3 regions of the Flexivirga sp. G2 genome follow, and region 1 is predicted to be linked to each of the others. Evidence: riboswitches for the same ligand, from Rfam matches in the RefSeq annotation. Region 1 holds a riboswitch; each other region holds the start of a gene.
The links. A riboswitch is a leader RNA that binds a small molecule or an ion and turns the genes downstream of it on or off. The one in region 1 is predicted to bind S-adenosylmethionine.
Positions count from the first base shown of each region.

Region 2: another riboswitch for S-adenosylmethionine. It lies ahead of ACZ50J_RS17865 (IclR family transcriptional regulator); the one in region 1 lies ahead of ACZ50J_RS03385 (MetQ/NlpA family ABC transporter substrate-binding protein).
Region 3: another riboswitch for S-adenosylmethionine. It lies ahead of ACZ50J_RS07505 (bifunctional o-acetylhomoserine/o-acetylserine sulfhydrylase); the one in region 1 lies ahead of ACZ50J_RS03385 (MetQ/NlpA family ABC transporter substrate-binding protein).

Region 1 covers NZ_AP039675.1:680,637-683,899, reverse strand. Annotated here, with positions in the region: gene ACZ50J_RS03405 (NADH-quinone oxidoreductase subunit C) at 1-170, opposite strand, end outside; gene ACZ50J_RS03400 (NADH-quinone oxidoreductase subunit B) at 167-739, opposite strand; gene ACZ50J_RS03395 (NADH-quinone oxidoreductase subunit A) at 747-1,211, opposite strand; gene ACZ50J_RS03390 (NUDIX hydrolase) at 1,272-1,688, opposite strand; SAM riboswitch class IV at 1,817-1,946, shown strand; gene ACZ50J_RS03385 (MetQ/NlpA family ABC transporter substrate-binding protein) at 2,046-3,017, shown strand; gene ACZ50J_RS03380 (methionine ABC transporter ATP-binding protein) at 3,014-3,263, shown strand, end outside.
Region 2 covers NZ_AP039675.1:3,690,023-3,693,285, reverse strand. Annotated here, with positions in the region: gene ACZ50J_RS17875 (transglycosylase family protein) at 1-524, shown strand, start outside; gene mobA (molybdenum cofactor guanylyltransferase) at 616-1,236, shown strand; SAM riboswitch class IV at 1,321-1,440, shown strand; gene ACZ50J_RS17865 (IclR family transcriptional regulator) at 1,457-2,218, shown strand; gene ACZ50J_RS17860 (LLM class flavin-dependent oxidoreductase) at 2,369-3,263, shown strand, end outside.
Region 3 covers NZ_AP039675.1:1,546,262-1,549,524, reverse strand. Annotated here, with positions in the region: gene ACZ50J_RS07505 (bifunctional o-acetylhomoserine/o-acetylserine sulfhydrylase) at 1-1,213, opposite strand, end outside; SAM riboswitch class IV at 1,290-1,408, opposite strand; gene ACZ50J_RS07500 (N-acetyltransferase family protein) at 1,537-2,085, shown strand; gene ACZ50J_RS07495 (ribbon-helix-helix domain-containing protein) at 2,146-2,310, shown strand; gene ACZ50J_RS07490 (hypothetical protein) at 2,307-3,077, shown strand; gene ACZ50J_RS07485 (N-acetyltransferase family protein) at 3,028-3,263, opposite strand, start outside.

The DNA of each region.
Region 1 (3,263 bases):
TAGAGGTGCACGACGACATCGAAACCGGGTGCCTCCTCGGCGTCGGTCTGGTCGACGGCGGTCAGGAAATCGAAGAAGTCGAATCCTTCGCCGCGGACCCGCTCCAACGTGGCGGTCCATGCGTCGGGTTCGCAGGTGACGGAGGGGATTTCGTAGGTCGTGTCGGTCACTGCTGCTCCCCCGTCGGAGGTGCGACCAGCGGCCGGCTCACCTCGGCGGCGGAGGCCTTGCGCCCGGCATACCCGCCGAGCTTGGCGCGCAGTCCCTTGGTCTGCAGCTTCTCGTCGGCGATCTGCTGCTGCAGCACCTGTATGCCGTGCAACAACGCCTCGGGACGCGGCGGGCAACCCGGCACGTAGACGTCGACGGGGATCAGCTGGTCGACACCCTTGGTGACGCAGTAGGAGTCCCAGTAGGGACCGCCGGAGTTGCTGCAGGCGCCGAAGCTGATGACGTACTTGGGTTCGGGCATCTGGTCGTAGAGCCGGCGGACCGCGGGCGCCATCTTGTCGGTGACCGTGCCGGACACGACCATCAGGTCGGCCTGACGAGGGCCGGGCGCGAAGGGGATGACGCCGAGTCGGATGAAGTCGTGGCGTGCCATCGATGCGGCGATGAATTCGATAGCACAGCAGGCCAACCCGAAGTTGAAGACCCACAGGGAATAGCGCCGGCCCCAGTTGAGGACGAGTCGCATCGGCTTGGGCGCAGCGGCCTGGCCGACGCCGACCCGGGGCATGGGCAGGTCAGTGGTCACGTTGTCCCCTGGCATCACTGGTTTCGGACTCGGGGTCCCCGCGAAGTATCGGAGGAGCGGAGCGGGGGAGAACTTCGTGGGGTGAGGTCCAGGTCAGCAGACCTCGGCGGGCGGCATGCAGCAGGCCGACCAGGACGACGGCAATGAAGATCGCCATCTCCACCAGGCTGGCGACGCCGAGGTCGTGGTCACGCAGCACCAGCGCCCACGGGAAGAGGTAGACGGCGTCGACCGCGAAGACGACATACAGCAGCGCATAGGTGATGTAGCGGAAGTGGGTCTGCGCCCATCCGCCGGTCGCCGGATCGACGCCCGATTCGTAGGTCGTGAGCTTCGCCAGGCTCGGCGCACGCGGCGCGAGTAGGCGCCTGGAGAGCATCGCGGCAACGAAAAGCACCGCTCCGGCGACACCGACGCCGAGCAGCACCAAGTAACCGGTCACTCCCGAGGACACCCGGGCAGCCTAACCAGCGGGTGCTGTCTTGTGGGTGAGGCGCTCCCGGTTTGGGACGGTTCAGGCGTCGGATCCGCCGGTCTCCCGCAACTCCGGGAAAACCCGGTCCGCGAGGAGCGGCGCCAGATCGTCGGGCGCATCGGCGGACAGGTCGTCCCAGCGCAGCTCGGCGATCTCGGCTGCCGGCGCATCGACCGGGACGTACGGGTGCTCGAAGACCGTGGCCGTCACCGAGTGCCCGGGCTCGTTGGCGGCAGCCGAGGTGAACGTCCCCACCGGGCGCAGGTCGGCCGCGCGCACGCGTATGTCGAGTTCTTCGCCGACCTCGCGCACCGCCGCGTCGATGGCACTCTCCCCCGGCTCGAGCTTGCCGCCGGGGAACATGAACTTCGCGGTGCCGGCCTTGCGGACGGTGAGCACCTTGCCGCCCGGGTCCCGAAACACCACGGCGCTGACGACGATCTCCGGGGCTGGCATGCCTCGAGCGTAACGAGGCGCCAGCCCGACCCGCCGAGGCGCCGCGACGCGCCTGTGAGGCACATCACAACCAGGTAGCAACGCTACTGCTTTTGACTTATTCGGTAACGCTTGCTTATGTTTGACGCAGTCACGAGACCCAGCGACAAGCCCTGGCTTGCTGGGCGGCAACCCTCACGCACGTGGCGGGGTGCCCCAGGTGAATGACTAGGCCGCAGTGCGTGATCCATCGATCGCGCGGTGCGGCAAGCACGGCAGTTCCCCTGTCCCGTCCGTATGCCGATCGCGTGCGGGCGAGTTCGAGCACGGCCGGGCGCCCCGTCATACCAGCGACATACCCGCGACCCCGAGGACAGCATGTCAGCCAACACACCCACCGACCCGTCGAGCGTCCCGCCGCTGCCGGACCGGCCGAAACTGCCGCCGCGACCGGGCCACCCGCGACGCACCTGGCTCAGTGCGGCCGCCATTGCCCTGGTGATCGGCGCCGGCGGCGGATTCGCCACCGGACGCGCCACCGCGAGCGGGTCGTCCGGCACGCGGCTGACCACGGTGAAGATCGGCGTGACCGACGCCGACCAGGACTACTGGCCGGTGCTGAAGAAGCTCGCGCGGCAGCACGGCATCGACCTCCGGACGGTCAACTTCTCCGACTACACCCAGGCGAATCCCGCTGTCGCACAAGGACAACTGGACCTCAACCTGTTCCAGCACCTCGTCTTCCTGGCCGGATACAACAAGCAGGCACACGAGGACCTGACGCCCATCGGATCCACGTATGTCGTGCCGCTGGGCCTCTATTCGAAGAAGCACACCTCGCTGGCACAGATCCCGAAGGGCGCGAGCATCGCGATCCCGAACGACGCCACCAACCAGGCGCGGGCCCTGCTCGTGCTGCAGAAGGCCGGTCTGGTGAAGCTCAAGGGCGGCGGGAGCATCGTGTCCACACCGGCCGACATCGACAAGGCCGCCTCCAAGGTGAAGGTCACCCCGGTCGACGCCTCCCAGACGGTGACCTCGCTGTCCTCGGTCGACGGAGCCGTCGTCAACAACAACTTCGCGCTCGACGGCCACCTCGACCCGAGCAAGGCGCTCTATTCCGACAACCCGAAGTCGGCCACCGCGCAGCCCTACATCAACGTGATCGTCTCCCGGGCGGCGGACAAGGACAACCCGACGTATGCCGAGATCGTGAAGCTCTACCACGACCCACGCGTGCAGCGGCTCGTCGTCGCCGAGTCCAAGAACACCAGTGTCCCGGTCACCCGGCCGGCCGCCGAGCTGCGGCGCCTGCTGACCGGCTACGAGAAGACGGTGAGCTCGAAATGACAACGACTCCACCGGATCCGGTGGTTCGACTCGACGCGGTGTCGAAGGTATTCGGGAAGGGCGACGAGGCACACCGGGCACTGGACGGCGTGGATCTCGAGATCCACCGCGGCGAGATCTTCGCGGTCATCGGCTACTCGGGTGCGGGCAAGAGCACGTTGGTCCGGCTCCTCAACGGACTCGAACAGGCCAGTTCCGGCTCGGTCGTCGTCGACGGGGTCGACATCACGCGCCTGCAGGGAAAAC
Region 2 (3,263 bases), 1.5 Mb from region 1:
CCCGTACGGTGACCACCGCCGAGACCGTCGCGTTCACCACGGTTCGCAAGTTCGACTCGACGCTCGCCGCGGGCAAGACCCGGGTGCAGCGCAACGGCGTCGCCGGCACGGCGACCGCCACCTGGCGCCAGCAACTGACCGGCAAGGTCATCGCCCGCACCACCCTCCTCAAGCGCCAGGTGACCAAGCAGCCGGTCAGCCGCGTGCTCGTCGTCGGCACCAAGAAGGCCGCGCCGGCTCCGGTCAGCAGCCCGAAGCCGGTCAACACCGGCGGCCTGGACCTGTCCCGCGCCGCGATGTGGGACCGCATCGCGCAGTGCGAGTCGACCGGCAACTGGCACATCAACACCGGCAACGGCTACTTCGGCGGCCTGCAGTTCGACAGCGGCACCTGGCTGGGTGCCGGCGGCGGCAAGTTCGCGGCGCGCGCCGACCTGGCGACCCGAGAGCAGCAGATCACCATCGCCAACCACGTCTACGCCTCCCGCGGCCTCAGCCCGTGGCAGTGCGGTTGGGCCGCCTGACCAGGCGTTTCCCCGAACACACCGAAAGGCCCGTGTCGTCCACGACGACGCGGGCCTTCCGTGTGCCCCGTGAATGGGTAGCGTTCCTCGGGTGGGCGGTCCTGTGCTTTCGGCGCGATCGACGTATGACGCCATCGTGCTGGTCGGCGGTGCCGGTTCCCGGCTCGGTGGCATCGACAAGGCGGCGGTGCAGCTCGCCGGCTGCTCATTGGTCTCCCGGCCGTTGGAGGCGGTGCGGGACGCGCGGACGCTGGTCGTCGTCGGCCGGACCTCGGCGGAGCTGCCCGGGCACGCGCTCCGGGTTGTCGAGGATCCGCCGGGCTCCGGACCGGCTGCCGCGGCCGTCGCCGGCCTGCGCGCGATCGCGCGGCCGGCGGACTGGACCTACCTGATCGCCTGCGACCTGCCGGGTGCGGTGGGCGCCATACAGCTGCTGGGTGCGGCCGACGTCGGCGATGCCGACGGGGTCGTGCTGACCGATCCGACCGGGCGGCGGCAGTGGCTGCTCGGACGATATCGGTCGACCGCGGTCCACGCCGCTGCCGACGAGTTGGGCGACCCAGCCGATCGGTCGATGCGTGCGCTCCTCGCCGGTCTGCAGCTCGCGGAGATCCCCGCGGACGAGGTATGGCGGGACGTCGACACCTGGACGGATCACGAGCAGTGGGCCCGGAGGCTCGGGGCACGCCGGGCCGTGCCACCCGAATCGTGAACCGCCCCCCCCGCGATGTCCACGGGATGAGCGATGCATCACGAAACGTTGTTGAAGTAAAAACACTGCGTTATGTTCAAGCCAGGTGACGAGAGGCAGCGTCAAGCCCTGGCTTGCTGTCCGGCAACCCTCCAGCCGCGGTGGGGTGCTCCAGGTGACCACCCGATGGGCGCCCGGTCGGTCCGGCGCTCATAAGCGCGCCGAGCAGCGAGGATGTGTCATGTCCGTTCCAGCCCGATCCGGTTCCCAGGCGGTCGAAAGGGCTCTGCTCGTCCTGAACTGCTTCGAGGGCGATCGTGCGCTGGGTCTTTCTGATCTGGCCGCCGAGTCGGGTCTGCCGATGAGCACCACACACCGCATCCTGCAGGCCCTGTGCCGCAGTGGATACCTGGTCCGGCGGGCTGAGGTCTACCGGGTCGGCCCGCGGGTGCCGGCCCTTCTGCCGACTGCCGATCTGGCGGTCGACGAGGTGGTTCCGCACCTCTATGCGCTGGCGGCGGCCATCGGTTTCGCGGTGAATCTCGGTGTCCAGGGCCAGTCGGCCGTGTCGCGCCTCGTCTCGGCGCGACCGCCCGTGGGGTACTGCGCATCGCAGCTGCCCGCGAGGTGGGAGCCGATGCACGCAACGGCGATGGGCAAGGTGCTGTTGGCGTTCTCGCCGGACGGTTCGGCGGCCGCGGTGCGAGCGCTGGGGGAGCTCGAGTCGTTCACCGATCGAACCCTTACCTCGTATGCCGGTCTGCTCGCGCAGCTCATCGAGGTACGTCGTCGCGGATTCGCGATCGCGGACCAGGAGCGGACGGACGGTGTGCGCGAGTTGGCGGTGCCGGTCGTCGGCGACGCCGGAGTGGTTGCCGCCCTCGGTGTCCAGGCGCGTGTCGACCGCCTGACCGGCGACCGGGTGCGGCGGATCCTGCCGGCCCTGCATCGTGCGGCGGCCGAGACCGGCCGCCGCATCCAGGTCCTGGATCGGGTCGGCTGAACCGTTTCCACCATGTGGCAACGGCTTTGGCGTCCGCCATACATAACCATAAGTTACTGAATCAGTTAGCAAACGTTCTGTAACGGTCGTGCGACCCAGCCGCACCCGATACCGCCGCGCCCGTCATCCCCGAACCCGAGGAGTTGTGCCGTGACCCGCAAGCCCGATCGACAGTTGCGTCTGAATGCCTTCCTGCACGACACCGGTCACCACGAGGCGTCCTGGCGACACCCCGACAGTCCGCTCGACCGGATCGACGACATCGCGTTCTACCAGGACATCGCGCGGCGAGCGGAGCAGGCGAAGCTCGACGCGGTCTTCCTCGCCGATGGCCCGGCCTGGTACGGCACCGGACACCGACCGAGCACTCAGTTCGAACCGATCACCCTGCTGACCGCGATCGCGACGGTGACCGAGCGGATCGGGCTGATCTCGACCGCGTCGACCACGTTCTACGAGCCGTACAACCTGGCGCGGCTGTTCGCGAGCCTCGACCGGATCTCGGGAGGACGTGCCGGCTGGAACATCGTCACGACGTTCAGTCAGGACGCCGCACTCAACTTCGGGCTCGACGGTGTGCCCAGCAACGAGGAGCGCTACGGCCGCGCGCAGGAGTTCATCGACGTCGTCACCAAGCTCTGGGACAGCTGGGAGGACAGTGCTGTCGTCGCCGACCGGGCCTCGGGTGACTATCTGGACACCGCGAAGGTGCACCGGATCGATCACACCGGCACGCATCTGAAGGTCAAGGGGCCGTTCAACGCCCCGCGCTCGCCACAAGGCCGGCCGGTCTACGTGCAAGCCGGCTCGTCGAACGAAGGACGCGCCTTCGCCGCGCGCAACGCCGAGGCCATCTTCACCGCACATCAGACTCTGGCGGACGCCCAGGCGTTCTACGGTGACATCAAGGCGACCGCCCGGTCCTTCGGCCGCGTTGCGGATGACGTGCTCGTGCTCCCAGGCATCAGCCCGTTCATCGCGGACACCGCGCAGGAGGCGAAGGAACTCTACGAGTACTTCAACAGCCTGACGGTCCCTGCGTTCG
Region 3 (3,263 bases), 870 kb from region 1:
GGTCCTCGTCGGGACCCTGCGAGTGCGTGGTCGAGGCGGGGTGGATCGCCAGCGAGCGGACGTCGCCGATGTTGGCGACGTGCGAGTGCAGGGTGAGCGCCTCGACGAACTTCTTGCCGGCCTCGATGCCGCCCTTGATCTCGAAGGACAGCACCGCACCGGAGCCCAGCGGCGTGTACTTCTGGGCGAGCGCATTGTAAGGGCTGTCCGGCAAGGAGGCCCAGACCACCGACTCGACCTGCTCCTGCTGCGTGAGCCACTCGGCGACCTTGCGAGCGTTGGAGATGTGCCGCTCGATCCGCAGGCTGAGGGTCTCCAGACCCTGTGCGATGAGGAAGGCGTTGAACGGCGACACGGCCGAGCCGAGGTCGCGCAGCAACTGCACCCGAGCCTTCAGGATGAAGGCAAGGTTGGCGCCGAGCTCACTGCCCACACCGAGATCCCGTGCGTAGACCAGACCGTGGTAGGCCTCTTCCGGCGTGTTGAAACCGGGGAACTTCTCCGGCTCCTTGCCGAAGTCGAAGTTGCCGCTGTCCACGATGACGCCGGCGATCGAAGTGCCGTGTCCGCCAAGGTATTTGGTCGCCGAGTGGATGACGATGTCTGCGCCGTGCTCGATCGGGCGCAGCACGTACGGCGTTGCGACGGTGTTGTCGACGACGAGCGGGACGCCGTGGTTGTGCGCGATGCCCGCGACCGTCGCGATGTCGAGGATCTCCTGCTTGGGGTTGGCGATGGTCTCGGCGAACACCAGCTTGGTGTTCGGCCGGATCGCGGCCTCCCAGCTGGCCGGGTCGCTGGTGTCCTCGACGAAGGTGGTCTGGATGCCGAGCTTGGGCAGCGTGTGCTTCAGCAGGTTGAACGTGCCGCCATACAGGCTCGGGCTGGCGACGATGTGGTCGCCGGCCTCGGCGATGTTGAGGAACGTCAACGTCTCCGCCGCCTGCCCGGAGGCGACGAGCAGGGCGCCGACGCCGCCTTCCAGGTCGGCGATGCGCTTCTCGACGACGTCGGTCGTCGGGTTCATCAGTCGGGTGTAGATGTTCCCGAATTCCTTGAGCCCGAACAGGTTTGCGGCGTGATCGGTGTCGTTGAACTGATAGGACGTGGTCTGGTAGATCGGCAACGCCAGCGCACCGGTCGCCGGGTCGGCGGTCTGCCCGGCGTGGATCTGCCGCGTCTCGAAGGACCAGTTGGGGGTGTCGTCGCTCATGCTGAGATGACCTTCCGTGCTCGACTATCGCCGAGAACGGATGGCACCGCCCTCGGCGGCGGACCCACGTTCGTGATGCCCGCGCTTGCCACTCGGCGATCTGCACCGGTGGCCCGGTCCTCACCCGGGGCACCCCACCGCGAGAGGAGGGTTGCCGGTCAGCGAGCCGGGGCTGTGACGCTGACACTCATGACCTGGTCGCGATGCTAGCGCGGTCCAGGTGTCGATACATAACCGTCTCTACCTTTGGACGCCTCAGAATGTTATGTATGGCGTGAGCCGCGCGCGCCGAGCCGACGCCCTGGGAGGGACAGAATGGCGCCATGACGCACGTGCCGGCCACGATCGAAACACTCGCGAGCATCGACGCGGACGACCTGAGCGCGATCACGGCCCTGCTCGACACACTGGTCCGCGGCGACGCCGCGCTCGGCTGGACGAGGCCGCCCCCAGAGCAGGAGGTGGGCGACCTGTTGCGCTCGCTCGTCGCAGCGGGCCCGGCGAACGCCCGCGTCCTGGTGGCGCGCAGTCGCGAGACAGACACTCACGGCAGACATATCGCCGGATTCGGCTACTGGCGACGCTACGCACGCCCCACCCTGCGCGCCAACGCCGACCTCGAACGCCTCGCAGTAGCAACCGAATTCGCCGGCCTCGGCATCGGCCGCGCGTTGCTGCGCGAGTTGATCCGCACCGCACGGGAGGCAGGCTGCGAGCAACTCACCATCGACTTCCGCGGCGACAACACCCGCGCCGAAGGACTCTACCTGTCCGAAGGGTTCACCGAGTACGGCCGTCTGCCGGGTTTCGTCGCACCGGACCCTGACCGTCGATTCGACAAGGTCTTCCAGGTGCTCGACCTGCGGCGCTGACCGTCATACGAACGATGCGGCGGTGTTGACCTGCGATGCCATTCGACCTAGGTTGCTAGCATGCCAGCAACCTCCCAGCCGGAACCGAAGACGCAGTTCAACGTCTACCTGCCGGCGGACCTGATCCGCGAGGTCAAGCATCGCGCCATCGACGACAGCCTCAGCCTGTCCGCACTCGTCGAGCGGGCGTTGCGCGACTACCTGGCCGAAGGAGCCACCCGATGAGCCTGACCGTGCAACCGATCCGCTTCACCGACAACGTCGAGGCGATGAGCCGACTGCTGGTCGCACTCGGCCTGGCGGTCAGCATCACGAGCGACAAGGGCGGTTGGGTCGTGCTCGCCGGCCGCACCGGATCGGTCGCCCTGCACTCGGCATCGGGCGCGACCAGTGGCGCGCGCCAGGGACAGACCTGCCTGGCTTTCGAGACGGACGCCCTGGAGGACCTCGCGCGACGACTCACCGCGAGCGGCTTCGGGAGCGCCGGCCATCTGGAGGAGTCAATGGTCTACGACGAGGCCTACGGCCGCGCGCTCACCATCACGTCCGGCGAGGACGAGCTCACCATCAACGGTCGCTCCGAGGATCTCTACGGCTACACCAGCACCGGCGTCGAGCCCGGGCCGGACGCGGGCGACCTGCGCGTCACACCCATCCGCTTCGTCGACGACCAGGCGTCCGACCGGCGACTGCTGGAGGCGCTCGGTTTCGCCGTGGTCGGCGTGGCCGGGCCCGACTTCACCCAACTCACCCTGCCCGACCCGGGCGGCGCCGTCGGACTCCATCACGTCTACACCGACGAACTTCCCATCGTGCCAGGCCCTTTCGCCATACAACTGACGTTCGAGACGACGACTCCACTGCCCGAGATCGTCGAGCGCGCGACGACCGCCGGTGCGCAGGCGACCCTGAACGAGTCCGAGTTCGGTGACTTCGCCACGATCACGGACGTCGACGGTCAGGAGATCCAGGTACACGCTTGCTCAGCGTGACGTCCTCGCGCTGATAGCCGAGGGCGTCATACAGATGGAGGGCGGCGGCATTCGCGGCGCCCGTCGACAAGCGGATGCGTCGCAACCCGCGCTCTGCCGCCCACAGCTCTGCCCGCCGGACCAATCGCGTTCCGACGCCTTGCTTTTCGTGACCCTCTCGCACCACGAGCTCACCGATGTACGCGT